DNA from 4 places in the Ligilactobacillus sp. MP3 genome. Region 1 is predicted to be linked to each of the others. Evidence: predicted binding sites of a transcription regulator. Region 1 holds the regulator's gene; each other region holds the start of a gene.

Region 1 (7,673 bases):
TTCTTACGAGCCATAACTACATCATCAACAAAGGAACCATCATCATTTAATGGTGAGTTAGCTTGTGCGATAACGTAATTATCTTCTTCATCGGCTGTTAAGTAGTCAATTTTGTCTGTAACTTTATGTGTTTCCCAAGATACACGACGATATGGTGTTTCAACAAAACCATACTTATTAATACGAGCATAAGAAGATAAACTGTTGATCAAACCGATGTTAGGACCTTCAGGAGTTTCGATAGGACACATACGACCATAGTGTGTATAGTGAACGTCACGAACTTCGTATCCAGCACGATCACGAGTCAAACCACCAGGTCCCAAAGCAGAGAAACGACGCTTATGAGACAATTCACCCAATGGATTAGTTTGGTCCATGAATTGGGACAATTGAGAACTTCCGAAGAATTCTTTAATTGAAGCAACAACTGGACGAATATTAATCAATTGTTGTGGTGTAACAGTTGATGTATCTTGAATTGACATACGTTCACGTACAACACGTTCCATACGTGATAAACCAATTCTAAATTGGTTTTGTAATAATTCACCTACAGAGCGAGTACGACGGTTACCCAAGTGGTCAATATCATCTGTTGAACCCATACCTTCTTGTAAATTGAAGAAGTAGTTCATGGAAGCTACTATATCAGCTGGTGTAATGTGCTTGAATTGGATATCAACATTTGCATTACCAATAACATTTACTACCTTTTCTGGATCCTTTGGTGAATATACTTTCACAATTTGAAGAGTCATTGGTTCTTGAACAACACCTTCTTCAGATGGATGGAAAGTAAATGTCTTGAAGTCATCTCTTGCTAAGTATGGAGCTAATTTATCCATAACTTGCTTATCAATAACTTCATCCTTATTTACAATAATTTCGCCTGTATCAGGATCAGCCAATGTTTCTGCAACAGTTAAATTCAATAAGCGTGTCTTTAAATCTAACTTCTTGTTAATCTTATAACGACCAACAGGTGCTAAATCATAGCGCTTTGGATCAAAGAAACGAGCTGTTAACAAACTACGTGATGAATCAGCAGTCTTTGGTTCACCTGGACGTAGACGTTCATAAATATCTTTCAAAGATTCTTCTACACGAGAATCATCCATATTCTTATGTACATCTTTTTCCAAAGTAAGCATCAAGCTATCGCTATTAGATCCTAAAATTTCTACAATTTCATTATCAGAACCGTATCCCAAAGCACGGATAAGTTCTGTTAATGGAATTTTACGAGTACGATCAATACGTACATATGCTACATTCTTTGCATCTGTTTCATATTCTAACCAAGCCCCACGATTAGGAATTACAGTTGTACCGTAGTTAGTACGACCATTCTTATCTAATTCGGAGTTGAAGTATACACCTGGAGAACGAACTAATTGTGAAACAATAACACGTTCTGCCCCGTTAATAATGAATGTACCTTGCTTAGTCATCAATGGAAAATCACCAAAGAATACATCTTGTGACTTAATTTCACCAGTTTCATGGTTGATTAAGCGTAAAGTAACATGTAATGGTGCTGAATAATTAGCATCATGTTGACGTGCTTCTTCAACTGTATACTTTGGTTCTAAAAGTTGATAATCTACAAATTCAAGTGATAATTTACCTTGAAAATCTTCAATTGGCATAATGTCATCAAACATTTCACGAAGACCTTCATCTAAAAACCACTTGTAAGAATCAGTTTGAACTTCAATCAAGTTAGGTAGATCAAGAACTTCTTTAATTCGCGAGTAACTTCTACGTACACGGTGTTTACCGTATTTTACTAAGTGTCCTGCCAAGTTGTTCACCTCTCAAAAAATTTGCTGTGACTCGATTAATTTATTACAATTTTATTACATTTTTTATTTTTACCGGTTTTTTGGCAAAAAAAAGCAAAAACAGACAGAGACAAATTAAATTTGCTTCATACTATTTTTGCTTTTATCAAGTCTGCTATGGACAATATATCATAACAAACAATCAATTCACAGTTTTTCGCATTTATATATTTTAAATGGATATTCGGTATTTGTCAATACTAAATATAACTATTAATTATTTATTTTTTCTGCAGCTACTGGATTCTTAACTTTTATCGTTATTTCACCCTTTTTAGCACCTATTGTTACTGTTGCTCCAGTTTCGATATTACCTGCTAATAATTCTTCACTTAGTAAGTCCTCTATCTTATCTTGAAGGACACGTCTAATAGGACGAGCACCATATTCAGCATCAAATCCAGCTTCTGCAACTATATCTATTGCTGCAGGGGTTATTTTCAGATTAATATTTTGTTCTTTAATCCTATCTATAATATTCTTAGCCATCAATTTAACAATTTGATGAATTTCTTCTTTATTAAGCGAATGGAATACAACAGTTTCGTCAAGACGATTCAAGAATTCTGGTCTAAAAGTCTTCTTCAATGTTTCTCTAACTTTTGCTGCCATTGCTTCATAATCATCGCTGACATCTTTTGCACCAAAACCTACTGATTTTTCATCGCGTAAGGCTGTAGCACCTAAGTTAGATGTCATAATGATAATTGTATTTCTGAAGTCTACCTTTCTACCTTTAGAATCAGTTAAAAATCCATCATCCAATACTTGTAACAAGATATTGAAAACATCATTATGAGCTTTTTCAACTTCATCTAATAATACTACTGAATAAGGATTATTTCTAACCTTTTCAGTTAATTGTCCGCCTTCATCATATCCTACGTATCCAGGAGGAGATCCAATTAAACGACTAGTTGTGTATTTCTCCATATATTCACTCATATCAATTCTAATCATTGAATCCTCTGAGCCAAACATAGCTTCTGCTAAAGCTTTAGCTAATTCAGTTTTACCTACACCTGTAGGACCTAAGAACATAAATGAGCCAATTGGTCTTGTAGGATCCTTCAAACCACTTCTTGCTCTTCTTATCGCTTTACTTACTGCTTTAACAGCTTCATCTTGTCCTATAACTCGATTATGCAATATCTTTTCTAATCTAATTAGTCGGTCTCCTTCAGAACGATTAATTTGAGTCACTGGAACACCAGTCCATTCAGAAACAACTTCTGCAATATCTTCAGCCGTAACTTTTACACGATAGTTATTGCTATCCTCTTCATCTTTGTCACGTTGGATTTGCTTTTCAAGCTTTTCTTGAATCTTTAATTCTTCATTTCTGATTTCTGCAGCTTTTTCAAAATCTTCTTTTAACAACGCTTCTGTCTTCTCTTGAGAAAGCTCTGATAATTTCTTCTTTATTGCAGAAACTTTGTCCACTTTTTGTGCATTATTAATTCTTACTCTAGCAGCAGCCTCATCCATTAAATCAATTGCCTTGTCAGGTAAAAATCTTGAAGCAATATATCTTTTACTTAACTTAACTGCACTCTCTAATGCCTCATCTGTAATTTGAAGTTGATGGTGTTTTTCATATTTAGGACGTAATCCTTTTAGAATTGTCAACGCTACTTCTGGAGTTGGTTCATTAATTGTCACACTAGCAAAGCGTCTTTCCAAAGCTGCATCAGCTTCAACATATTTTTGATATTCATTTAAAGTTGTTGCACCTATTACTTGTACTTCACCACGCGCTAATGCTGGTTTTAAAATATTGGAAGCATCTATCGCGCCTTCAGCACCACCCGCGCCTATTAGAGTATGCATTTCATCAATGAATAAAATAACATTGCCATCTTCACGAATTTCTTCAATAATCTTCTTTAATCGATCTTCAAATTCACCACGATATTTTGTTCCAGCAACCAAAGATCCCATATCAAGCATCATTACACGCTTATTCTTCAAATTATCAGGAACTTCACCATTTACAATCTTTTGTGAAAATCCTTCTGCAACAGCTGTTTTACCTACACCTGGTTCTCCCAAAAGAACTGGATTATTCTTTGTCCTTCTACTTAAAATTTGAACAACACGCTTAATTTCATTATCTCTACCAACTACTGGATCAATTTGATCTTTACGCACCATTTCTGTCAAATCACGTGCTAATTCATCTAACGTAGGTGTACCATTATCCTGTTTCTTTTCTGATAACGCTAATTTCTTACGTGTTCTATTAGCTGTTGTTGCATCTACACCCATTGTACGATAGGTAATATTTTTCACCTTACGTAAATCAATATTCAGAGCTGCTAGAATACGTGAAGAAATAGTTTTATCATCTTCTAATAGTGCTAACAAAATATGTTCTGTTCCTACCTTTTCAACATTAAAAAGTTTAGCATGTTCTCTAGCACGCTCTAATACATAACGAGTCCTTGGGGAATATGGTAAATAAGTATCAGCGCCTCTACGTTGTAAATTACCGTATCCTACGATATGTTCAATTTCTTCTCGCACATCTACTTCAGTTACTACAAAACTTTGTAATACTTTAGCAGCTACGCCATTTTTTTCCATTGTTAGTGCTAAAAGCAAATGCTCTGTTCCTATTGCTTGATGCTTGAAGTAATTAGCTTGTTGTTGTGCAAGAACTAATACTTGTTTAGCACTCGGTGTATACCTTTCTTCCATAGCCATAACCATTACTCCCTTCTATTCTTCGCATCTCAATTGATTTAAGATACTTACCAAAATCCTTGCGCGAATCATATTTTCCATTTCAGCAGTCGGCAAATCCAAAGCTTGTCGGCTAATAGCAGCTAAGACATAATTTGCTTCTTTTCTAGAAAAGACGCCATCCTCGTATAAACTACTAATTAATTGGTAAGCCTGGTTTTCTGTAATTTCAGTGCCAATTGCAGAAATCAAATCATCTAAAACAGACTGATTCTCTGCCAAATCTACTTTTACAATCCGAATATAGCCGCCACCGCCACGTTTACTTTTAACAACATAGCCATTTTTCAAAGTAAAACGAGTTTTTATTACATAATTAATTTGTGATGGAACACAGTCAAATTGCTGTGCAATCTCAGACCGCTTTATTTCAATTCTTCTTGAATCAGCCAATATATCTTTCAAATATTGTTCAATAATATCTGAAATGTTACGGTTCTGCATAATTCTCCATCCTCTCTTGTAGGTTTGACCTACATTGACTTTTAGTCTATTATAAATGAATTTCGGCAACAAATGCAAAAATTTAGTATCTATTAACAATCAAAAAACTCTCTTTAAAGTAGTGCAAGAATTTTTTAATCCCTACTCTACTCAAAGAGAGTTTAACAATATTGTGTTTTTTAGAATCCTATCGGAAAAACAAGATTCGAACTTGCAACCCCATCGTCCCGAACGATGTGCTCTACCAAGCTGAGCTATTTTCCGAGTACAGATTCTATTATATTACTTTATTTTTACTTATTAAAGCTTGAACGCTCCACGTTTTTTCACATTTAAACGTAATTCCTCAAGACTTTCAATTCCCAATTCTTCCATTCTTTTTGGAAGTTCTTCAATTAAATGTGGACAAATCATAGAATCATGGAAATGTGCAGTTCCAACAGCAACAGCTGAAGCACCAGCCATATACATCTCTAAGACATCATCTACTGTTTCTACTCCGCCCATTCCAATAATTGGCAAATCAGTGTTTTGAGCGACTTGATAGATCATTCTAATCGCAATTGCTTTTACAGCTTTTCCAGATAAACCACCCATAATGTTACCAAGTACTGGTTTACCTGAAGCTACATCTATATGCATTCCTAAAACTGTATTAATCATGCTTATTCCATCTGCTCCACCACGCTCTACAGCTTTGGCAATAGCCACTATATCTGTTACATTAGGTGAGAGTTTTACATAAACAGGAACTGTTGAAACTTCCTTAACTTTCTTTGTTAATCTTTCAGCAACTTCTGGAACAGTTCCAAATGCCATACCACCCTCATGGACATTAGGACAAGATATATTCAGTTCTAATGCATTAACCATTCCTGATTGTGACAACTTAGTAGCTACTTCAACATAATCATCCTCTGTTGCTCCACCAACACTTCCAATTATTGGTAGTTCAGGATATTTTTCTCTTAAAGTTGATAACTTTTCAGACACTACTACATCTACACCAGGATTAGTAAGACCAACTGCATTTAAGACTCCATCTTCAATTACTGATATTTTAGGATCAGGATTCCCGGTTCTAGCTTCTGGAGTAGTAGTTTTTATAACCAATGCTCCTAATGTATCCAAAGAATATTTATTAGCGCTTGGAACATCGCCAAAGCCAAAAGTTCCACTAGCAGGCATGATAGGATTTTTTAATTCTAGTCCAGGCAATGATACTGCCAATTTTTTTGTTTCCATGATAAATTCCTCCATTAATTAAAGTGAGTTAGTAGCAAATGAACGATTTTCAAGTGCTTTTAATAATGCATCTGCTGTATTTAATGATGTTAGCAATGCAATATTATGCTCGATAGCTAATTGACGGATTACAAACCCATCCGATGCTACTTCTTGATCATGACTCATAGTATTGATTACTAAATCAACACCATCATTAACGATCAAATCATGTAATGAAGTTTCATTACCAGTATCTTTACCTAACTTATCTACAGTTTGTACAAACAAACCATTTTCACGTAAAAATTGACTTGTTCCTTCAGTTGCAAACATACGATAACCTATCTTACTAAATCTCTTAGCAAGTGGTAATACAGCATCCTTATCTTTATCTTCAATTGTTAATAGCACGTTTCCATTATCTGGTAATTCCATCTTAGCACCTGTAAATGCTTTATACAGTGCTTTTTCAAAGGTGTAGTCACTACCCATAACTTCACCTGTAGACTTCATTTCAGGTCCTAAGAAGCTATCAACATCTGCTAACTTACTAAATGAGAATACTGGTGCTTTAACATGTACCATATCACTTTCACGGTATAAACCACTTTGATATCCTTGTTCTGCTAATGATTCTCCTAGAATTACTCTTGTTGCAACTTGTGCCATTTCAATTCCAGTAATCTTACTTAAGAATGGTACAGTTCGACTAGCACGAGGATTTACTTCTAACACATATGCTTCGTTGTTATGGATAATAAATTGAATATTCATAATACCAACACACTTTAATGCGACAGCTAACTTTTCAGTTGCATCCACAATTTGTTGCTTTATATTTTCATCAAAGCTTTGAGGTGGATAAACAGCCATAGAATCACCACTGTGGACGCCAGCATGTTCAATATGTTCCATAATACCTGGAAGTAATACGTCTTTACCATCACAAATCGCATCTACTTCACATTCTAGACCTGACAAGTAAGCATCTACGAGAATTGGGTGATCAATTTCTGCAGGAGCATTTTGTGCTAAATAATCTAATAACTCTTGTTCATTGTTAACAATTTCCATAGCACGACCACCTAAAACATAACTTGGACGAACTAATACTGGATAGCCAATTTCTTCTGCACAAGCAATAACTTGTTCTTGAGTGGTTGCTGTTTTACCAATTGGTTGTTTCAATCCTAAATTCTTAATTGTTTGGTCAAATAGTTCTCTATCTTCAGCTCTATCCAGATCTTCAACTGTTGTACCTAAAATCTTTACACCATGTGCTTTTAATCCAGCGGCTAAGTTAATCGCTGTTTGCCCACCAAATTGTACAATTACTCCCATTGGTTGTTCTAAATCAATCACATTTAAAACATCTTCAAGTGTTAAAGGTTCGAAATACAATTTATCAGA
Region 2 (7,673 bases), on a different contig from region 1:
CTAGATAATAATTTTCTTTTTCTAAGAGTTCATCATTTGAAATCTCTATCTTTTCTACAGTCGTTTTCTTGGGTGCCAATATTGAAAATAGTTCAACATTATTTCCACTAAGTTCAATATTGCTTAGTAAGCGTGGCAACATCGCCAACAATTCTTTTCTAGATTGACCAAATGTATCAAAGACACCTGAATAAATTAAAATCTCTATTAATTCTCTTTTTAAGTATCTTTTATCGATTCTTTGCAAGAAATCCTCCATGTTTTTGAAAATACCACTTCGTTTTCTTTCTTGCAAAATATCTTGAAGAAAGTTCTTTCTCAATGACTTAATACAACTTAAACCAAAGTAGATTTCCCCATTACGTAAGATATATAGAGATTGGCTAATATTGATGTCTGGATGATGAACTTTTACTCCCTTATTCTTAGCTTCTAAAACATAATCTTTAGTTTTACGTGGATTTCCAATTACTGAATTTAATAAAGCTGCAAAGAAAGCTGCTGGATAATGTGCTTTTATATATGCTAATTCAAATGACATTTTTGAATAAGCAACTGCATGTGACCGGTTAAAACCATAATCTCCAAATTCCATGATGTAAGCATACACTTTTTTAGCAACTTCATGCGTGTATCCTTTTTTCATCGCACCATTAATAAACATAACTTCCATTCGCGAGATGATATCATGTTTCTTTTTACTCATCGCTCTTCTAAGCGAATCCGCTTGTCCTAAAGTAAAGCCTCCCATAGCAGAAGCAACTTGCATAACTTGTTCTTGGTAAACCATAATTCCATAAGTTTGCTTCAAAATACCTTCCAGTTCTTTTGAAGGATAAGTTATTGGTCTTTCACCATGCTTTCTTGCAATGAATTCGTCAATATTTTGAATAGGTCCTGGACGATATAAGGCATTTACCGCTGCTACATCTTCAAATGAAGTAGGCTTTAATTTTGTTAGTACCCCTCTGATACCAGCTGATTCAAATTGAAAAATACCACTTGTTTCTGCATTTTGATAGATCTTTAAAGTTTCAGGATCATCCAAATTAATTTTTCTTATATCAAAATCAATATGATAACCCTTTTTTATTAGTGTAATTGTATTTTCCAAAATTGATAAATTTCTCAATCCTAGAAAATCCATTTTTAACAATCCAACTTCTTCAACTTGATTTTTAGCAAATTGACTCATTAAAATACCATCGCCACCAATCTGAACTGGTACGTGATCTACTAAATCATCATCACTTAAGATAATCCCAGCTGCATGTGTAGAATAATGTCGTGGTAGTCCTTCAAGTGCAATGGCTGTTTCGAATAATAGTCGATTCTTAGAGTTATCTGCAACTAAGTTCTTCAAAGATTGGCTACTAGCATACGCTTCTTTTAGAGTAATTCCATATTCTTTAGGTATCGCCTTACTCCACGCATCTGCTTCATAAGTTTTTAAATCAAATACCCTAGCAACATCGCGCAATACCTGTTTTGTTTTTAATGTTCCAAAGGTTATGATCTGTGCCATATGTTGCTGCCCATATTTCTGATGTAAGTATTCAATGATAGTATCTCTTTTTATATCAGGAATATCTAAGTCAATATCTGGCATTTGAGCACGTTCTTCATTCAAAAAACGTTCAAAAATCAAGTCATACTTAATAGGATCAATATCAGTAATATATAAGGTATATGAAACTAAAGAACCAGCTGCTGATCCTCTACCTGGACCGGTTAAAATATTATTTTCATGAGCAAAATTTGTCACGTCCCAAACAATTAAGAAGTAATCATCAAATCCCATGCGATGAATAACTGATAATTCATAATCTAATCTATTCTGATATTCTTCTTGGTTCTTTATATTTTCTTCCGCTATTCTTTTAGCTAATCCTTCTTGACATAATTTTCTTAAGAAATCTTCTGAATTTAAGCCATTAGTTTCTTTAAAATGGGGTAACTGTGTTTTAGGAAAGTTTAATGTTAAGTTACATTGAGCAATCACATTAATTGCATTTTGATATGCACTACTTAAATAATCTGTACCTAAGCGCTCATATTCCTCAGGTGTATGTAGATAATTTCCATCATTTTTAAAATTCCAATTCGGATTAACATTTTCACCAGTTCCTATGGCTTGTAATACCTTAGTACTAAAATAATCACGTTCTTTTAAGTATTTAACTGGTGTTAATAAAATCGTCTCTAATTGTAACTTCTCAGCAGCCATTAAATCATTATTTATAGCATCTCTATCATTAGGGTTAACACCATAATAAATTGTCTCGGCAGCTGACACTAATGTTTGTAATTCTGTCACTTGATCACTTATTATGTCATTTACCGTTAGATACGATGGATTCAATACAACAATTACATCCTGTAAATACTCTGTAATATCTGCTAATTTAAAAATATTTTTATAGTTCTCATCTACTGCAGTTAGTCTCTTTGAAGAAATATTCATCAAATTTTGATAACCATTACTGTTCTTAGCAATAAAAATATACTCATCATCGCTAGATTGTAATGTAATACCAATAATTGGTTTAATTCCTGCTTTAACACATTCATGATAGAAGTCCAAAACGCCATACATTGAATTTATATCTGTCAATACCAGAGCACTGTATCCCAATTCTTTTCCTAACTTTACATACTCTGAAATTCTCAATGGACTTTGCAACAAACTATATGAACTTAAAACTTGTAAGGGAGCATACATAATATCTCTCCTTTCCTACAAAATACAATTTCATTATACTTAAAAGATATCAACTTTACAAAATTATAGATAAGATACACAAATATTACATGTAAGTTCTTTAAAATTGTGATAGAATAACTTAGTATAGATATGAGGTGTTGAAAATGGGTAAACAACTTACAGTCCTATTTTGGGGCTTTATCTATGGTGAAGTTATTGGTTATATCATTTCTGCTTTAACTGGTGTTCAATTTGACTGGTTAGCAAGTGGTGTAATTTGCATGATTGGTGGTTTAATCGGTATTAACTGCTTGAACTACTTTATCAGCGATAAAAAAGCTTCAAAATAGTTTATATCAAACAAAAAGTGTGTGAACGTAAAATTCACACACTTTTTTATTATGCTTGAGTTATAAATTTTAATTGGTTATCTACTAAAGTTACCGTTACTTTAGAATGAGGTAGAATTTTCCCAGCGATTATTTCCTTAGCTAGCGGCGTTTCAACGTTATTAGTTATAAATCTTTGCAATGGTCTTGCACCATAAGCTGGGTTATATCCTTCTTTAGCAATCCACTTCTGAGCATCTTCATCAATACCTAACGTAATCTCTTGACTTTCTAACCTGTCTGACAATTGATGAATGAATTTTTCAACAATCTTTTGTACAGAATCCATTGTTAATGGTGTAAACATCAAAATATCATCAATACGGTTTAAAAATTCTGGTTTGAAATGTGCCTGTGTTAGTTGCATGACTTTCTTCTTTATTTCAGGAGAAATTGTACCATCTGTAGAATCATTTTCTAGCAAGAACTCTGAACCTAAATTAGATGTCATGATTAAAATTGTGTTCTTAAAGTTAACCGTTCTTCCTTGACCATCAGTTAAGCGTCCATCATCTAGAACCTGTAATAAAATGTTGAAAACATCTGGATGAGCTTTTTCAACTTCATCTAACAAAATAATAGTATAAGGATTGCGACGAACAGCTTCTGTAAGTTGTCCACCTTCTTCGTATCCTACATAACCAGGAGCAGCACCAACTAATCTTGAAACTGAATATTTTTCCATATATTCTGACATATCTATTCTTACCATATGGCTTTCAGAATCAAATAAATTCTCTGCTAAAGCCTTAGCTAGTTCTGTTTTACCGACACCTGTTGGTCCCAAGAACAAGAAAGATCCCAGTGGCTTGTTAGGATTTTGCAAACCAGCTCTAGATCTTAAGACTGCATCAGAGACTGCATCTACAGCTTCATCTTGGCCTATTACACGCTTATGCAAATTATCTGCTAAATGTAAAAGCTTTTCACGTTCTCCTTCAACCAATTTACTAATTGGAATACCAGTCATTCTACTAATTACTTCTGCAATTTCCTTATCAGTGACAGACTCTTCAACCATCCATTCTTTAGGACGTTCACTATTTTCCAATTGTTGTAGTTCTTTTTCTAGTTGTGGAATCGTTGCATGTTGTAACTTAGCAGCCTTTTCTAAATCATAATTATTTTCAGCTTCTTCTAATTGATGACGAGCTTTATCTAATTCAGATTTCTTATCAGATACTTTTTGGATGTCTAGTTTTTCATCTTCCCAACGTTGACGAAGTTTATTAGCTTTTTCACGCAAATTGGATAATTCGGCTTGTAACTCCTCTAAGCGTTTCTTAGATGCAGCATCTGTTTCTTTCTTCAAAGCAGCTTCTTCAACTTCCTCACGCATTAACTCGCGAGTTACTTGATCTAATTCATTAGGAACGGAATTCATTTCTACACGTATTTCAGCACAAGCTTCATCGATTAAATCAAGGGCTTTATCTGGTAAAAATCTATCTGTAATATAGCGATTGGATAGAGTTGCAGCTGCTACTAAAGCATTATCATGAATACGAACTCCGTGATGAATTTCATAACGTTCTTTTAAGCCACGCAAAATGGAAATTGTATCTTCAACAGTTGGCTCCTTAACAAGTACTTTTTGGAAACGTCTTTCAAGAGCTTTATCTTTTTCAATATATTCTCGGTATTCATCCAAAGTAGTGGCACCAATTAAATGTAATTCGCCTCTAGCTAACATTGGCTTCAATAAGTTTCCAGCATCCATCGAACCTTCAGTCTTACCTGCTCCAACTATATTATGAATTTCATCAATGAAAAGTAGGATCTTTCCTTCGCTTTTCTTCACTTCTTTTAATACATTCTTTAATCGTTCTTCAAATTCTCCACGATATTTAGCTCCAGCAATTAAGGAACCCATATCCAAAGAAATTATAGTCTTATCTTTTAGGTTATCTGGAACATCATTTCGAACAATTCTCTGTGCTAGTCCTTCAACAATAGCCGTTTTACCAACACCAGGTTCACCTATCAAAACTGGATTATTCTTAGCTTTTCTTGATAAAATTCGAATAACATCGCGAATTTCTTCATCACGTCCAATAATAGGATCTTGATTACCATTTCTAACTTCTTTGTTTAAATTTACTCCGTACTTTTCAAGTGATTTATAGCCTTTTTCCTGATCTTGACTTGTCACTCTTTCTCCTCCTCGATAATCAGCTACAACCTTGCCTAACTGATTTTTTGTTAATCCAGTTTGCTTTAAATATTCTGTTAAGGGATTGTACTCTAACTCCATTAAAGCTAACATTAAGGTATCTACAGAAACATAAGTATCTTGATTGCCTTTAGCTATTTCTTGTGCTTTTTGCAATAATGAAAAAAGTTGCTGACTTATTGATTGTCCATATTGAACATTACCACCTTCAACAACACTAACTTTATCTAATTCGCCATCAATAAAGTTTTCGAAGGCCTGTATGTCTAAACCTGCTTTTTTATAAATCTCGGCAGCTATTTCTCCAGGTTGGACTAACACTTTAAATAATTCATTAATTCCAATTTCTTGATGCTTTCGGTTAATTGCCACCTTTTGCGCTTCTGCTAAACTTTTTTGAACTTCAGTTGTATAATTTTCGTTATCCATACTTATCAGTCCTTATAATATATTTCATCTCCTACATTATATCATCTTTTTTAAACTTTGACTAAGTTTGACCTTTTATTTAAAAATAAAGAGGATCACTTAATAGCAATCCTCTTTATCAAAATTATACGTATTGTAATAATTTACTTTCCTTATATGCGTGGTCAATAGTTCCACTACCTAGACATTCTTCACCATCATAAAATACAACTTCTTGTCCAGGAGTAATAGCACGTACAGGTTCGTCAAAAATAACTTCAACCTTTGTACGATCTTCATTAAATTTAACTGTAACGCCTGTATCCTTTTGGCGATAACGGAACTTAGCTGTACAATGGAATTCATCACCGCGATCAGAAATATCGTCAACAAAACTTAACTTTGAAGCATCTAAACTATTAGCATATAAATGTTCATTGTGGTAGCCTTGTCCTACTAATAAAGTATTTGTCTTCAAATCTTTACCGATAACAAACCATGGTTCATTACTCTTGCCATCGCCACCAATACCTAAGCCTTTACGTTGACCAATAGTATAGTTCATCAAGCCAAAATGATTTCCCTTTACTTCACCGTCAAGAGTTACCATTTCACCTGGTTGAGCAGGTAAGAACTCACCTAAGAATTTACTAAAGTTACGTTCACCGATAAAGCAAATTCCAGTTGAATCTTTCTTTTTAGCAGTTGCTAAACCTGCTTCTTCAGCAATTCTTCTCACTTCTGATTTTTGTAAGTGTCCAATTGGGAACATTACTTTTTGTAATTGTTCTTGTGAAAGCTGACTCAAGAAATAAGTTTGATCCTTGTTATCATCTGCTCCACGTAGTAAATGCACTCTGCCATCTTCATCACGACGCAATTGTGCATAGTGTCCCATTGCAATATAATCTGCATCAATAGACATTGCGTAATCTAAGAAAGCTTTAAACTTAACTTCTTTATTACACATAATATCAGGATTTGGAGTACGTCCATTTTTATATTCATCAAGGAAATATGTGAATACTCTATCCCAATATTCCTTTTCAAAGTTAACTGAGTAATAAGGAATACCAATTTGACTAGCAACTTTAGCTACGTCTTGATAGTCTTCTGTTACTGTACAGACACCACTATCATTCTTATCATCCCAGTTCTTCATAAATACACCAACAACGTCATATCCTTGTTGTTTCAATAAGTAAGCAGAAACTGAAGAATCAACTCCACCACTCATTCCTACAACGACACGAATTTGACTCTTGTCTTTCACAAAAAATCACCATCATTTCAATATATTCTGAATTTCACGATTTGAAGGTCGTTTTTGTTCAGTAAGCTACATTATAGCTATTATTACCATTAATATCAAGCATAAATACATCCTAAACTTCTTCTAGGATTTTCCTTTCCTTTAAATCATTAATGATAAATTCTAATTGTTCAATATTACCTTGGTTGTCATTACCTTTAAAAATATTTACTTCGCGCATTCCATTAGCTGTTAAAGTAACCATCTTAAAGTTCTTCATGTCAGCTTGAATTGCGACTTTTAATTTATATCCTTGATTGAAAGGAGAATATGGATCTAATGAACGTTCTAATTGAAATTTACCACCCTTAGACTCTATAAAGCCTGCATCGCGTAGTGGAAATCTCTTAACATTAGTAGAAAGTTTGTATGTCTTTGTATCTCCTAATATTTTTGCTGTTGTGCCATATGCCATAATAAATCCCCTCTATTTCTTAATAATTTTTACTAACGTCTCAATCAAGTAATCAATGTCCTCACTAGTATTATTGATTCCAAAACTAAAACGTAAGGATTCAGCAACTCTTGGACTATCTTCACCATACATTGCTACTAAAACATGAGAAGGTTCCAATGAGCCAGCTGTACATGCTGAACCAGCAGCTGCTGAAATCCCACTTAAATCAAGGTTAGTTAGTAAACTATCACTAGCAAAGCCTTTAAACCAGATACTAATAATTTGAGGTA
Region 3 (7,673 bases), on a different contig from region 1:
ATACCATTTTTGTTATTCATCTTTCTTATCAGAATCTTCATCTGATTCATGAGGATAGAACACTTCTGTTTCTTTATGTTCCTCATCTTTTTCAGCTAATTGTTTTTTAGCTTCTCTACGTTCAACAGCTTGTTTTGCTTCTTCAAAAGTTGCTGCCTTTTCACTAGGAAATTCATCTTCGTTTTCTGCTGGCATCTTACCTGTCTTATACAAACTCAAGATTTGTTTTTCATCTAGAGTTTCATGTTCAAGTAATGCTTCAGCGATTACTTTATGTTGTTCTCTATGAGCTTCGATAATTTCCTTAGCTTGTTGCATACCTTCATTGGCAATACGTTTAACTTCTTCGTCAATGATATTAGCTGTTTGTCCAGAGTAACTATGTTGACCATTGAATTCACCAGGTTGCATATTAGCTTGACCTTCATATTGAACAGGGCCTAACTTGTCACTCATACCAAATTCTGTAACCATTGCTCTAGCTAATTGAGTAGCTTGTTGGAAGTCATTAGAAGCACCAGAAGATTGTTGACCAAAGATAATTTCTTCGGCTGCACGTCCACCCATCAAACCAGCAATTTGTTCCTTAAGGTTCTTCTTGGACATCAACATTTGATCTTCTTTTGGTAACATGATAGCATATCCGCCAGCACGTCCACGAGGTACGATTGTAACCTTATGAACTACACGTGCTTCATTTAATACTAAACCTACAATTGTATGTCCAGCTTCGTGATATGCCACTGTTTCACGTTCATGCTTACTAATTACACGATCACGCTTAGCAGGTCCTGCAATAACTCTATCTTCTGCTTCATCGATATCAGATGCATCAATTTCTTTCTTATCACGACGAGCAGCTTGTAATGCAGCTTCATTCAATAAGTTTTCTAAGTCAGCACCAACAAAACCAGGTGTTTGCTTAGCAATCATCTTCAAATCGACATCTTTTGCTAAAGGCTTGTTCTTAGCGTGAACCTTCAAAATAGCCTCACGACCCTTAACATCAGGACGACCTACTAAAATCTTTCGGTCAAAACGACCTGGACGTAGCAAAGCAGGGTCTAATACATCAGAACGGTTAGTAGCTGCCATAACGATGACACCTTCATCACCTTCGAAACCATCCATTTCAACTAACATTTGGTTAAGTGTTTGTTCACGTTCATCATGTCCACCGCCCATTCCGGCACCACGACGACGACCTACCGCATCAATTTCATCGATAAAGATAATAGATGGTGCGTTCTTTTTAGCATTTTCAAATAAGTCACGCACACGACTAGCACCAACACCGACAAACATTTCAACGAAGTCAGAACCAGAAATTGAGAAGAATGGTACACCAGCTTCACCAGCTACAGCTTTAGCAAGTAAAGTTTTACCAGTTCCTGGAGGTCCTTCCAATAGCACACCAGATGGAATTCTAGCACCTAAAGCTAAGAACTTACGTGGATCACGCAAAAATTCTACAACTTCAACTAATTCTTGCTTTTCTTCTTCAGCACCAGCTACATCTGAAAAACGAACTTTATTGTTCTTTTTGTCAATAGGCTTAGCTTTGGATTTTCCAAAGTTCATAACACGGCCACCGCCGCCACCTTGGCCAGCTTGACCCATCATCATGTAGAAGAAGAAAATGAAGAATAGAATTGGAACTACTGAAATTAAAAGTTGAATCCAAATACTACTAGATTCTTCTTCTTTAGCACTATTTTTTATTTTATTTTTTTGTGCATACTCTTGAATTTGTTTTACAGTCGAGTCATTCGTCAATACATTAGTTGTAAAACCAGTTGATTCATCCGCACCACTAGAAGCAATTCCGGCAATACCACTCGAACCAGATGATTTCTTAGCATGACGATAAGTACCCGTTATTTTGTACGTACTTCCAGAAGGTTGCATCGTAAAATCTTTAATATTATTCTTCTTCAATTCTGTTATAAATTGACTAGATTGAATTTGTTGTGTCTGCATACTTTGGCGACTACCAAACATATAATATAAGACACCCATAATACCCAAGAATACTACGATATAAAAGAAACTATTTCTAAGAAGTCCGTTACCATTCCTGTTGTTATTCATAACGTTCCTCCATATCCAAGGATTAAAGAGTCACTTATCACCATTAAATAAGCACTCCATTGTGAATATAATAGCATAATTAATAAATTTTGACTATTATTGACTATTAATTTCACTAAAATAAATTGTTTAAAATTTTATTAACCTTCGTAAACTTCAGGCTTCAAAATTCCAACATATCCTAAGTTACGATAGCGACCTGCAAAGTCTAAACCGTAACCTACTACAAATTCATTAGGAACTTCAAAACCTACATAGTCAGGCTTAACTCCTTCAACACGACGTTCAGGTTTATCAAGTAAAGTACAAATCTTAACAGATTTTGCATTGCGATGCTTAAATAGTTCAACTAAACGTTGTAATGTACGACCTGTATCGATAATGTCTTCAACGATTAAAACATCTCTTCCAGTTACAGATGTATCTAAGTCTTTAATAATTTTAACTTCACCAGATGATTCTGTTCCTTCTCCATAACTAGAAACGTCCATAAAATCTAATTCTAAATATGTATCGATTTCACGAATAATATCAGTTGTGAACATAACAGCACCCTTAAGAACACAAACTACTAATGGATTTTTACCTTCAAAATCCTTAGTAATTTGCTTTCCTAGTTTTTTAGTAACTTCAGCGATTTGTTCTTTACTGTATAAAACTTCTTTGATGTCGTTGTTCATAAGATTAACCTCTTTCTTATTTTTTTCTAAATACTAGTATGTAATGAATTTTAGCATTTTGTGGGGCCAGTGACAAATCAGTTTTTTTTGTTTCTAAAATCCAATACACTTCATTTTTATTTTTTGTAATTAGCCAACTCTTATTTCTCTGTTCACTTGGAATTTTTTTATCAATAAAAACTTTTTTAATTTTTTGATTTCCAAAGCTCATTTTTAGTGAATCACCCGGTTGTCTATGTCTAATTACCCAATTTTCATTATCTTCTACAACTAGAGTTTCATCTCCAGGCATTAGTTCTATTTCATTAATCTTAAATAAGCCTATCTTTTTTCCTTCTTCTAAGTTGTGCCATTGATTCAATTTTAATTCAAAATTTTCTTCTAGATTTAAACTAGTAGTACTTTTAATTCTTATTCCTATTTCGAGATATTCATGATAGAATTCAAATTTTTCATTCAAATCAAACTTTGCTTGAGGTTTCTTCTCATCATTAAGCATCGCTAAAATTTGCTGTACCTGTGTTTCTTTGATTTCTAATCCTTTTACTTCTAAATATCGTTCAAGTAGAATACGTTGCCATAAGGGACTTTCTTTAACAAATTTATCATAGTCCAAAGTTTCTTCTTTAGAAATCTTATTCAGTTTCACATCAGCTACTTCTTGAATTGCTTGTAAATTATTTGTTAATTGCTGAGTATATTCTAATACATGCTTTAAAAATTCTGGATTTTCTGCTTTTAATACTGGAATTATATGATGTCGTAACCTATTTCTTTGGTAGTCATCGCTTTTATTAGTTTCATCCTCATAATATTTAATCCCTAATTGTTTAGCATAATCATAAATTTCTTTTTTATTAAAAATTAACATGGGACGAACTATTTGATAATCCTCTCTGAAAATGCGTACAGATTGAATTGCTTGTAATTGTTGAATATTCCCACCTCGAATTAATTTCATTAAAAAAGTTTCTGCTTGGTCATCTCCATGATGCGCCGTTACCAAGTACTCAATATTATTTTCTTTTAGGACTTTTTCAAAAAAGTTATATCTAACTTCTCTGGCTGCAGCTTCAATGCTTTGTACAGGATGTTCTTCTTTTTCCCACCTGTATACATATAAAGGAATATTTCGTGCAAAACAAAACTCTTTAATAAATTTTGTTTCTTCTTTGCTTTGCTCTCGTAATTGATGATCAATATAAGCGACATTAATTTCTACATCTAAAACTTTACTCAATTTCAACATTCCTGATAATAAGACCATAGAATCTACACCTGTAGAAACTGCAAGCAATACTTTTTTATTGGAAATTTTTAAATCTCTAAGTCGCTGTAATAATTGATTTTCAAATTTTTTTACATTCAACTTTATCACTCACTTCAAAAAAATAAAAAGGCAAGAAGTAATTACCTCTTGCCTTTTGTTGTATTAGCTGCGACGACCGCCACGACCGCCACGTTTTCCTTCTGTATTACGTTTCAAGGAAGTCAATCTATCTTCACTTTCCTTCAAAAATCCAGCTAATAAGGAATCGAAATCTTTCTTCTTTTCTTCATGCTTTGGCTTAAAAGAAGTATTATGATTTTTCTTTACTTTATCCCTATTATTATGTTGTTCGTGATTATTGTTACGACGTTGGTTGTTTTGTTTTTGAGGTTTATCTACTGCTTTCTTGATTGAAAGACCGATCTTACCATCATCACTGACAGATAAAACTTTAACAGTAACTTCATCACCAACGGATAAGACTTCATGGATATCTTTAACAAAAGTATTGGATACTTCACTAATATGAACTAATCCTGTTTTCTTATCCCCTAAATCAACAAATGCACCAAAATCTGTAATTCCTGAAACTTTTCCGGAAAGTTTAGCTCCTACTTCAATCGACATAAAAATTGTCTTCCTCCTCGAAATTCTATACCTCTCAGTATATCACGCACTAAATATTATTAATACTACTAAATTAAACTTTTTTTAATTATTGCCCAATATTTTTTGTAACATCTGTTGGTAAGTTATAAATTATTTCGTTATCTTTAGAATAGGAGTACTTTTCTCGAATTAATTTTCTTAAATAATCTTCATCATTTAATTGCTTAATCTGCTCTTTCAAATCAGCATTTTTAGCTTTTACTTTTTCTAACTTCTTATTAGCTTCTTCCGTTTGAACATTAATATTTTGGGTTTGATAGTGCATTGTAATGAGTCTTATTCCAAACACTATTGTTAATATTATAGTTAAAGAAATAATACTTACTCTAAACAATCGATAATGTTGATAGTGTTTAGCTTTTAAAGCAGCATTTTTACTTTTAGCTTGTTGCTTACGAAAATAATCATTATCCATGATAGTAATCTTTGATCTTTTCTTCACTGACTATCTAGCCCCTTCCATTCTTTGTCCAAAACGATTTATATAGAAAAATCTTCCTTATATTCTTCAGAGATAACTTCAAACAATTCTTGTGCTTCTTTTTTCTTTGTTGTATCTCTAATATCATTAACTTTGACTGTTAATACTTTATTACCAAAGTTTATCACAATTTCATCGCCAACATTTACATTTGATGATGATTTAGCCACCTTGCCATTAATTGTAATTCTACCTTGACTTGAAATTTCTTTTGCTACTGTTCTTCTTTTAATAATGCGTGATATTTTCAAAAACTTATCTAATCTCATTAACGTCCTCCATTTAATTTGTCAATTATTTTTATAATCTTATTTCCACCTGGCATCGCCATATATTCTTCTTTAGTAAATAAATTAAACTTAATTGCTAAAATTCCAAAAATAAATACTCCCACAGGAATACATATTACTGAAATTATTCCGACATCTAATCTAGAACTTCCCAATAGGTATCCCAATAATATTGAAAGACCTTTTACTACTATCCCCATGATACATGAAATAAGTAATAATTTTAAGACATAACCATCACTTCTAAATAAAATCTCAAGCTTTATTGAACTAAAGAAAATAATGATAATTGCAGCTAATAATAAACTAACTGTAGTAGCAATACTTGCTCCAATTATTCCAAATTTACCAATTAAGTAACTATTAAGAATATATTTAGTTAAGAAAGCTACTCCTAGTCCAATTAGTAACACTCTGTACTTATCAATGCTTTGTAAAATAGAACTATAACTATTGATTACTGTCATTAAAATTATACCTAGTAAATATATTCCAATTACCAAGCTAAGTTCACTATCACCAAATAAAAGTTTATTAACTTCAGGCAATAAAGCTAACAATCCCACTGTAGCAGCACTAGCTATTCCTAAACTAATTCTCAAGATAGATGATGCCGTATTTTCAAAAGTAGTTTTTTCTTTCTTTTCAATTGCAGCTGTTAGGGACGGTAATAGCGTTGAAGAAAAACTTACACCTATTACTAATCCTAATTGTATTAAAGGTTGAGCTCTATCGTAAATACCTTTTATATTGCTAGCTTTTATTGAAGATAAGCCATAAATCTCCAAATTATTCTTAATTGTGAAGGAGTCTATTAATTGCAAAAGTACCATCAATGCAGTAAATAAGCATATCATGATTCCTTCTGTCATTAGTCTCTTTACTAAATCTCGATATTTGATACTATGTTTGTGGGATTTTCTTGAAAAAAGCCTTATAAAAATACCTACAAAACATAGTAGTGCAACTAAGCCTCCTAATGTTGAGCCAAACATCGCCCAAGCTCCCATTTTATAAATAGACCAATGATGTCTAACCGCATACCACGCAACCCCAATAATAACAATCACTCTTATTAGTTGCTCATACACTTGTGATACAGCAGTGGGCGTCATATTGAATATACCTTGATAAAATCCTCTTCCTACTGATAAAAAAGGCATCAACAAAAACATCCAGGAAACACTCCTGATAATTACTTCCAGCTTTATATCTCCCATGGCTTCAGCAATTTGAGTTGATCCTAATTGTAGAAATAAAAAGCACAAGATAGCCAGTACAACTAAAACGTTAAATATTCTTTTTGAAATCTGATATTTTGATTCTATATCATCTTGTTCAGCAATAATTTTTGAAATGAATACAGGAAATCCTGATAAAGAAAAAGTCATTCCAATTGCATAAATCGGATAAACTTGCTGATAAACGTAAAACCCTAAATTCCCTACCATATTTTCAAAAGGAATTCGGTACATCGCACTTAAAATTTTAGCTATAAAAGAAGCCCCTGATAGGATTATTGCTCCCTTCATAACATTTCCAAAATTATTTTTCATTACCCTCACCTATGCTGATTTATCCATAGTGACATCCACCATTTTAGCTAATTCTTTGAGTAATTTCTTTAATTCTTCCAAAATTTGATTACTTTCCATGCCAGGTTGGATGTTTAACTTAATTTGAATTTTTTGATTTTTATTTCCCAGAGTCGTACTAAATTTAGTTACCGATAATACTTTAAAAACATCCTTAATGTCTAATTTCCCATTTAACTTATCTGATAACTCAATTTCAATTGTTTTTTTATTCTGGCTAACACTATCTACTAAAGCTGCATCAGCATACATTTTTAATAGGCCAACTTCTAATAAATTGTGTACTTCTATTGGATATTCACCAAATCTATCAATTAAATCATCTTGAACTTCTATATATTGATCCTCATTTTCAAATTGATGGATTCGTTTATAAATTTCAACCTTTTGTTTGGGATCAGTAATATAATCCGCTGGCAAATAAGCTTCCAAATCAAGATTAAGTTCAGCATCAGTTTTAACTTTAATCTCTTTACCACGTTTCTTAGCTACAGCATCATTTAACATCTGTGTATACAAATCATATCCAACAGAATCAATAAAACCATGTTGTTGCTTACCTAACAGATTTCCAGCTCCACGAATTGATAAATCTCT
Region 4 (7,673 bases), on a different contig from region 1:
ATAATTTCCAATTAGATTTCAACTTTAAACTCTCTTCATAGAAATTATCAATTTTCTCATCAACTACTTTATTCCAATTTTGATATTTTTTATCATTAAATATCCATTTTATTGGTAATAATGTTACTTTTATAAACTTCTTGGTAAAATCGTACCAATACATCACCATTAGCAAACTAACGATAACAGCTAGATGGATAATAAAGCCAAATACTACCAGCCACGTTAGCGCATGTATTTTTTCTTGAATAAAATTAAAACCTATTAATAAACACAATACAAAGTTAACAACTATCATAGCTTGATAAACAATAAATTTCATCAATGTACTTGATGTTGCACGCCCAGCATCTAAACCTGATTGCATTAATGCAAATAATTGTGCCGGTTGTCCCCCTGTTGAAAAAGGTGTTATTCCATTAAATAGTTGCTCTAACATTGGCACTCGTAATGCATCAAAAAAAGGATAACTTTTAATCTGCCTTTGAACTAGTATTTTTATGACTAACGCTTCAAATACTAAAGAAAGAAACATACACAAAAATGCTATTCCTAACCACCACAAATTTAAGGTGGTAACATCATGTACGAAACTACGAAAAGATATTTTTCGTAAAGAGAATAAAAAAATCGCTATTCCTATACCAAACATTATGAATAACACTATTCTATTTTTTCTTGTCATAATCTTACCTACTAAACTTTTGATAATAAGCTAGCCATATTTTTGCTAGTCTTCTTTCAGAATAATATTCTGCAGCTTTTTTAGACTTTTCTTCCAATTTTTCTAATTTTTTTCTATCTTGCGATAAATTGATAATTTTTTTATTCATATCATTTACATCCTTAGCCGGTTCGTAGTAACCATCAATGATTGAATAATATAAATCTAAATCACGTAACATAACTGGCAGACCTGCACTAAATGCTTCTAATACACTCATTGGAAACAATTCATTGTATGAAGGAAGCAAAAATAAATCAGCAGCATTATAATACTCATTCATTTTATTCCTATCAACTATTCCCGGAAATTTCAAATTTGCAGGAGGGTTCTTTATAACTTTTTTTAGTTCGTCATATCCATCAGTAATAGCTCCAAAAGAAAATCCACCTACCCAAACAAACTGTATTCCAGGATTTAGCTTAGCTAATTTTACAAAGTCAGGTACTCCCTTACGTTCTTGTACTTGTCCTACACCAACTATTGTAAATTTATTATCTAAATTCAATTTCTTTCTCAAATTCTCTTTTGAATCTGAAATTTTATAAAAAGTATCACTGGATACAAAATTAGGTATATAAGTTATCTTTTCTCTCTTTATTCCATAAGCCGTCAATTTCTCAATAAATGATGGATTAACAACTACTAGCTGATCCATTCTTTTATAAAAAGAAATTATATACTTAAAAAAAACTTTTTTCGCCAACCAAGGCAATTTTAAACTTCCATCTATCGTTTCCGGCAAAAAATGTACATATCCAATTTTGCAGCCTCTTCCCGGAAGAAAAGTAGATAAATAAAATTGCGGATCAATAGTGTGATAATGACTAATATTTACACGGTTAAATTTATTAATCTCTATATTAAGTTCTTGTGAATAATATTTTTTTAATAAATTTATTAACTCTGTATATGCACTTCCAACACCTTGTCCTTTAACCTTAGTTGCCGAAGAAAACATCCCTATCTTTATCAAAATTATCTTCCTTTCGCTTTGTTCAGCTCATCAGAATTAAATCTTAATTTCTTTTTCATATCAAAATCTAGCATGCATTTTTCATAAAAAGAAACAACTTTTCTCCCAAAATTATCTGCAGAAATACTATTCAACAATTCTTCTCTCGGTTTAGAATCATTATATTTTTCACCATTTAATAGATAATCAACAACCTTGTTAACCAATTCATCTTCACCTGTAAAAGTCATACCTATACTTGCATCTGTCAAAATTGAATCTGTATATGGACTATGAGTAGTAATTACTTTTGTGCCTGAAGCGATTGCTTCTATATAGGTCAATCCTTGTGACTCTGATACTGAAGTTGAAACGAAAACATCAGCTGCCTTATAGTAGCTACCTACTTCATCATTGTTAATTTCTCCAGTAAAAATAACGCTATCAGTTAAATTCATATCAGATACCTGTTGTACTAAACTCTCCCTAGCAGGTCCATCACCACAAATCATCAACTTAGTTGCTGGAACTCTAGCTAAAATATCGGGCATAGCATTTAGTAACTTATCTATATTTTTTTCAAAAGCCAATCTACTCAAAGTTAGTAGTAAAGGTTGCTCTGGATTTATTTTATATTTTTCCCTAATATTTTCATTCGTACTTTTAGAAAATTTAGAGATATCTACTCCAGTTGGAATTATTTCAATAGGTTCATCAATTCCATATCGTTCTAATGTCTCTTTAACTCTTAAGCTAGGTGCTACTATTCCCGACATGTGGTAACAAAAAGATTTAGACATTTGTTTAACGTGATAAGGCTTTAATAATCTTCCTTTAGCCACATAATGTAGATAGTCCTCATACATTGTATGATAAGTATGTATGCATGGAATTTTCAAATTTTTAGCAACAAACTTTCCAATTAATCCCATTGAAAATTCTGTTTGAGTATGAATAATATCTAAATTTAATTCTTTAGCTACTTGATAAGCATGAAAAAGTCCCCTTACAGCAATACGTCTATCTGTAAATGAGATGAATGGAATACTTGAAAAGCGAAAAATATTACGCTCATAAATACTTTTATCAACATTAGGATCAGTTGTCGTAAAAATATATGCTGTGTGTCCCTGTTTCTCTAATTGTTCTCGTAACGTTTTGATAGAGGTCGCAACACCACTTACTTGCGGATAGTAAGTATCCGTAAATATTCCGATATTCACATATATCCCCCTCTGTCATTTTATAGTCATTGTTAATTATATGTTTTTAACAAAACCATTGCAATTAAAACCCATAATTTGATCAACAAATATCCCAAATTTTACAAATAATTTACAAATAATTTACAAATAAAAAAGCTCAAGAAGGTATTCCCCTCTCAAGCCTTTCATATAAATTATACTAGATTATTTTGTGTATTGATTTACAAGTTCTACAACTTCATCAGCTGTTTCGCAATCATTAACTGCTTTATCAGCTAATTCTTCCATCTTCTTAGAATCTAGTGTCTTCAACAAACTACGTGTCTTCAAAATTGAAGTAGCACTCATTGAGAATTCATCTAAACCTAATCCTAATAAGATAGGAACAGCAACTTGATCTCCAGCCATTTCACCACACATACCAGTCCATTTACCTTCCTTGTGTGATGCTTCAATTGTGTTCTTGATCAATCTCAAAATTGAAGGATTATATGGTTGGTATAGGTATGAAATCTTTTCATTACCACGGTCAGCAGCCATAGAATAACCAATTAAGTCGTTCGTTCCAATACTAAAGAAGTCAACATACTTAGCCAACTTATCTGCAACCATTGCAGCAGCTGGAACTTCCATCATCATACCTACTTCGATATCATCAGATACTGGAACACCATCTGCAACAAGTTTTGCTTTTTCTTCTTCAAAGATAGCTTTTGCGTCCTTAAATTCTTGGACAGTAGCAATCATTGGGAACATGATAGCTAAACTACCATAATGGGATGCACGCAATAAAGCTCTTAATTGTGTGCGGAAAATATCTTGGCGATCTAAAGAAATACGAATAGCTCTATATCCTAAGAAAGGATTTTGTTCTTCTGGTAATGGAAGGTATGGTAATTCCTTATCTCCACCAATATCCATTGTACGAACAACAACTTGCTTACCATTCATACCTTCAACAGCAGCTTTATATGCTTTAAATTGATCTTCTTCAGATGGCAATTCGGAAGCATCCATGTAAAGAAATTCAGAACGGAATAATCCGACTGCTTCTGCACCATTATCATTTGCACCTTCAACATCCTTAGGTGTACCAATGTTTGCAGCTAATTTAACTTCTTTACCATCTGCTGTAACTGACTTAGCATCCTTCAATAACTTCCATTCTGCTTTTTGATCAGCAAAAGCCTTAGCTCTAGCTTTGTAATCTTCTAATTCTTCGTCAGTTGGTTCTACTAGTGCTTGTCCATCTAAACCATCAATAATAACCATTTGACCTTCAGAAATTTCACTTGTAGCATTACCAGAACCTACAACTGCAGGAATTTCTAATGTACGAGACATGATAGCAGAGTGAGAAGTACGTCCGCCAATATCTGTGATAAATCCCTTAACAAAATTACGATCCAACTGAGCTGTATCGGAAGGAGTTAAGTCATGAGCAACAATAACTACTTCTTCATTAATTAATGCAGGATTAGGGATAGATACTCCCAACAAGTGACCCATAACACGCTTAGTAACATCGCGAATATCACCAGCACGTTCTTGCATATAAGCATTATCTTCCATTGCTTCGAACATTTGAATGAACATATCAGTTACACTCTTCAAAGCAGCTTCAGCATTTACTTTGTCATTTTTAATTTTATCGTTAATTTGTCCAAATAATTCTGGATCAGATAAAATTGTCAAATGAGCTTCAAAAACTTGTGCTTCTTCAGCACCTAGATTTTCAGTAGCTTTTTGCTTAATGACTTCAAGTTCTTGTTTGGAAGTTTCAACAGCTGCACTTAAACGTTCGATTTCAGCATCTGGATTATCAATAGTTTTTTCTTCAAATGATAAATCAGGTTGAACGAGCATGTAAGCTTTAGCAGCTGCAATACCATCGCTAGCTGCGATACCGTTTAAAACCTTAGTCATTATTCAGCTAAACCTTCCTTTTTCATTGTTTCTTCAATAGCAGCAATTGCTTCTGCTTCATCTGCACCGTCTGCAGAAATTACAACATCAGCATTTTGGCCTACACCTAAGGACATAACACCCATAATAGACTTCAAGTTTACAGACTTGCCATTGTATTCCAATGTTACATCTGAGTTAAATTTGCTTGCTGCTTGTACCAACAATGTAGCTGGACGTGCGTGAATACCTGTTTCTGCGATTACGTGAAATTCTTTCTTTTCCATTATTAATCAATCTCCTTTGAATAAGTAAATATATGTGATTAAGAGTCTTGTTAAGAACACGTTTACATTAACGATATGCAAACGATAACAATCTCGATACTATGATAATAACATGAAAACCTTAGTAAGACAAGACTTACTTCATTTTAAATTTATACATATTTTTTAGGTATTTTTACTGTTAAATAACTATCTTTACTGATTTATACTTAAAATATACTTGCTAAAATCATTATCATGCACAAAACACAATTAATACTAAATTAATTTGGATTCCTTACTATAAATATAGGTAGCTCCCCCACCTCGTTTAGCTGTTCCAACAATATTCTTTCTATGACTATAATTCATAAAAGCTTTTTGAAAATCCATGAATTCTTCTGTATTTATTTCTAACTTATCTAGTGTTCCTTCTCTAAGTTCGTCTAACAATGCAGTATAATCTTTTTCCATAAAAATCACCTCGCGCACAAAATTATAACATATATTTTATTCAAGTCTTTATACTTGAACTTTATACCTAACATTGTATAATGAAGTCATTAAGGTCAAAGTTGGTCAAAATAACTTTGATATGTTGATAGAAAGGTCGTGAAAATCTATGTTATGTCAAAATTGTCATAAAAATCCTGCGACAATTCACTTAACAACTAATTTAAACGGTCGCCAAACCTCTATTGATCTTTGTCAAAATTGTTACCAAGAAATCAAAAATGAAGCTAACGGCTTTAATAATATCGGACAAGATCCATTTGGTTTTGGTAGTTTAGATGATATTTTCAGAGCTATATCTAATCCTAATTTTTCTAACCAACAAAGTATGTCTCAAGAGCCACCTACACAAAGTGGTCGCATAGGTGGAAATAACGGTAATCGTAATGGTGATTCCTCTATTCTGGGACAATATGGATTAGATTTAACAGAAGAAGCAAAAAATGGTCAAATCGATCCAGTTATTGGACGTGATAAAGAAATAGCCAGAGTAATTGAAATTCTAAATAGACGTACTAAAAATAATCCTGTTTTAATTGGTGAAGCTGGTGTTGGTAAAACTGCTGTTGTTGAAGGACTCGCCCAAAAAATTGTTAATGGCGATGTTCCTCAAAAACTAATCGGAAAAAAAGTTATTCGTCTAGATGTTGTTTCTTTAGTACAAGGAACAGGTATCCGCGGACAATTCGAACAAAGAATGCAACAACTAATGAAAGAATTGAAACAACAAAAAGATGTAATCTTATTTATTGATGAAATTCATGAAATTGTTGGTGCTGGTAATGCAGAAGGCGGAATGGATGCTGGGAATGTACTCAAGCCATCTCTTGCTCGTGGAGAATTCCAATTAGTCGGTGCTACTACCCTAAATGAATTCAGAACAATTGAAAAAGATGCAGCGCTCGCTCGTCGTCTTCAACCAGTTCAAGTTGATGAACCTAGTGTCGAGGAAACTATTAAAATTCTAAATGGTATTCGTAATAAATATGAAGCTTATCATCATGTAAAATATACTGATGAAGCTTTAAAGGCTGCTGTAACTTTATCTAATAGATATATTCAAGATAGATTCTTACCTGATAAAGCAATTGATTTATTAGATGAATCTGGATCTCGTAAGAATTTAACAATTCATGCAACTGATCCAAAAATTATTGAAGAACGCATTAAGAATGCCGAAAATCAAAAACAAGCTGCACTAAAAGAAGAAAATTATGAAAAAGCAGCTTACTATCGTGACCAAGTATCACGTTTTGAAAAGATGAAAGACAATGCTTCAGATGAAGATACTCCAGTTGTTACCGAAAAAGATATGGAACGTATTATAGAAGAAAAAACTAACATTCCTGTTGGTGAATTAAAAACTAAGGAAAAAGAACAACTTCGTGATTTAGGCTCTTCACTTGAAAAACATGTTATTGGTCAAGATGAAGCTGTAGATAAGGTTGCTCGTTCAATTCGAAGAAATCGTATAGGTTTCAATAAATCAGGACGTCCAATTGGTTCATTCTTATTCGTTGGTCCTACTGGTGTAGGTAAAACTGAAACAGCTAAGCAATTAGCCCGCGAGTTATTTGGTACTGAAGACTCAATGATTCGATTTGACATGAGTGAATACATGGAGAAATTCTCAGTTTCTAAATTAATTGGTTCTCCTCCTGGATATGTTGGCTATGAAGAAGCTGGTCAATTAACTGAACAAGTTCGCCGTCATCCTTATAGCTTAATTTTGCTTGATGAAGTTGAAAAAGCTCATCCTGATGTAATGCATATGTTCTTACAAATTCTTGATGATGGACGTCTAACTGATTCTCAAGGAAGAACAGTTTCATTTAAAGATACTATCATCATTATGACAAGTAATGCTGGTAGTGGCGATTCTGTAGTATCAGTTGGTTTTGGAGCTGAAGCAAATGGTTCATCTCATTCAGTTATTGATAAATTAACCAAATACTTTAAACCTGAATTCTTAAATCGTTTTGATGATATCATTGAATTTAATCCATTGTCTAAAGATGATTTAGTCAAAATTGTTCGCTTAATGCTAGATGATGTTAATAAAATGATGGCTGATCAAAATATGCATATTGATGTTAGTGATAAGG

The links. Region 1 encodes CtsR, which represses protease genes until heat stress. Its sites were predicted from a motif close to TTGGTCAAAAAAGGTCAAANA; they were not measured.
Region 2: the regulator CtsR is predicted to act here: its motif matches at 5,750-5,770, upstream of clpB (ATP-dependent chaperone ClpB).
Region 3: the regulator CtsR is predicted to act here: its motif matches at 2,178-2,198, upstream of ftsH (ATP-dependent zinc metalloprotease FtsH).
Region 4: the regulator CtsR is predicted to act here: its motif matches at 5,621-5,641, upstream of NOU10_RS08770 (ATP-dependent Clp protease ATP-binding subunit).

The regions. Positions count from the first base shown of each region.
Region 1 is NZ_JANFQI010000007.1:5,907-13,579, reverse strand. It holds gene NOU10_RS06260 (DNA-directed RNA polymerase subunit beta) at 1-1,817, opposite strand, end outside; gene NOU10_RS06255 (ATP-dependent Clp protease ATP-binding subunit) at 2,061-4,559, opposite strand; gene NOU10_RS06250 (CtsR family transcriptional regulator) at 4,569-5,036, opposite strand; tRNA gene NOU10_RS06245 (tRNA-Pro) at 5,227-5,300, opposite strand; gene NOU10_RS06240 (dihydroorotate dehydrogenase) at 5,337-6,281, opposite strand; gene carB (carbamoyl-phosphate synthase large subunit) at 6,300-7,673, opposite strand, start outside.
Region 2 is NZ_JANFQI010000006.1:49,685-57,357, forward strand. It holds gene dnaE (DNA polymerase III subunit alpha) at 1-2,722, opposite strand, end outside; gene NOU10_RS05790 (YjzD family protein) at 2,869-3,054, shown strand; gene clpB (ATP-dependent chaperone ClpB) at 3,104-5,695, opposite strand; gene mnmA (tRNA 2-thiouridine(34) synthase MnmA) at 5,820-6,947, opposite strand; gene NOU10_RS05805 (DUF1831 domain-containing protein) at 7,060-7,401, opposite strand; gene NOU10_RS05810 (cysteine desulfurase family protein) at 7,414-7,673, opposite strand, start outside.
Region 3 is NZ_JANFQI010000005.1:125,808-133,480, reverse strand. It holds gene ftsH (ATP-dependent zinc metalloprotease FtsH) at 13-2,091, opposite strand; gene hpt (hypoxanthine phosphoribosyltransferase) at 2,232-2,771, opposite strand; gene tilS (tRNA lysidine(34) synthetase TilS) at 2,788-4,146, opposite strand; gene NOU10_RS05520 (S1 domain-containing RNA-binding protein) at 4,204-4,668, opposite strand; gene NOU10_RS05515 (septum formation initiator family protein) at 4,757-5,152, opposite strand; gene NOU10_RS05510 (RNA-binding S4 domain-containing protein) at 5,191-5,460, opposite strand; gene NOU10_RS05505 (oligosaccharide flippase family protein) at 5,460-7,037, opposite strand; gene mfd (transcription-repair coupling factor) at 7,047-7,673, opposite strand, start outside.
Region 4 is NZ_JANFQI010000015.1:3,081-10,753, forward strand. It holds gene NOU10_RS08740 (lysylphosphatidylglycerol synthase transmembrane domain-containing protein) at 1-685, opposite strand, end outside; gene NOU10_RS08745 (glycosyltransferase family 4 protein) at 690-1,700, opposite strand; gene NOU10_RS08750 (glycosyltransferase family 4 protein) at 1,703-2,902, opposite strand; gene ptsP (phosphoenolpyruvate--protein phosphotransferase) at 3,089-4,810, opposite strand; gene NOU10_RS08760 (phosphocarrier protein HPr) at 4,810-5,076, opposite strand; gene NOU10_RS08765 (hypothetical protein) at 5,335-5,529, opposite strand; gene NOU10_RS08770 (ATP-dependent Clp protease ATP-binding subunit) at 5,678-7,673, shown strand, end outside.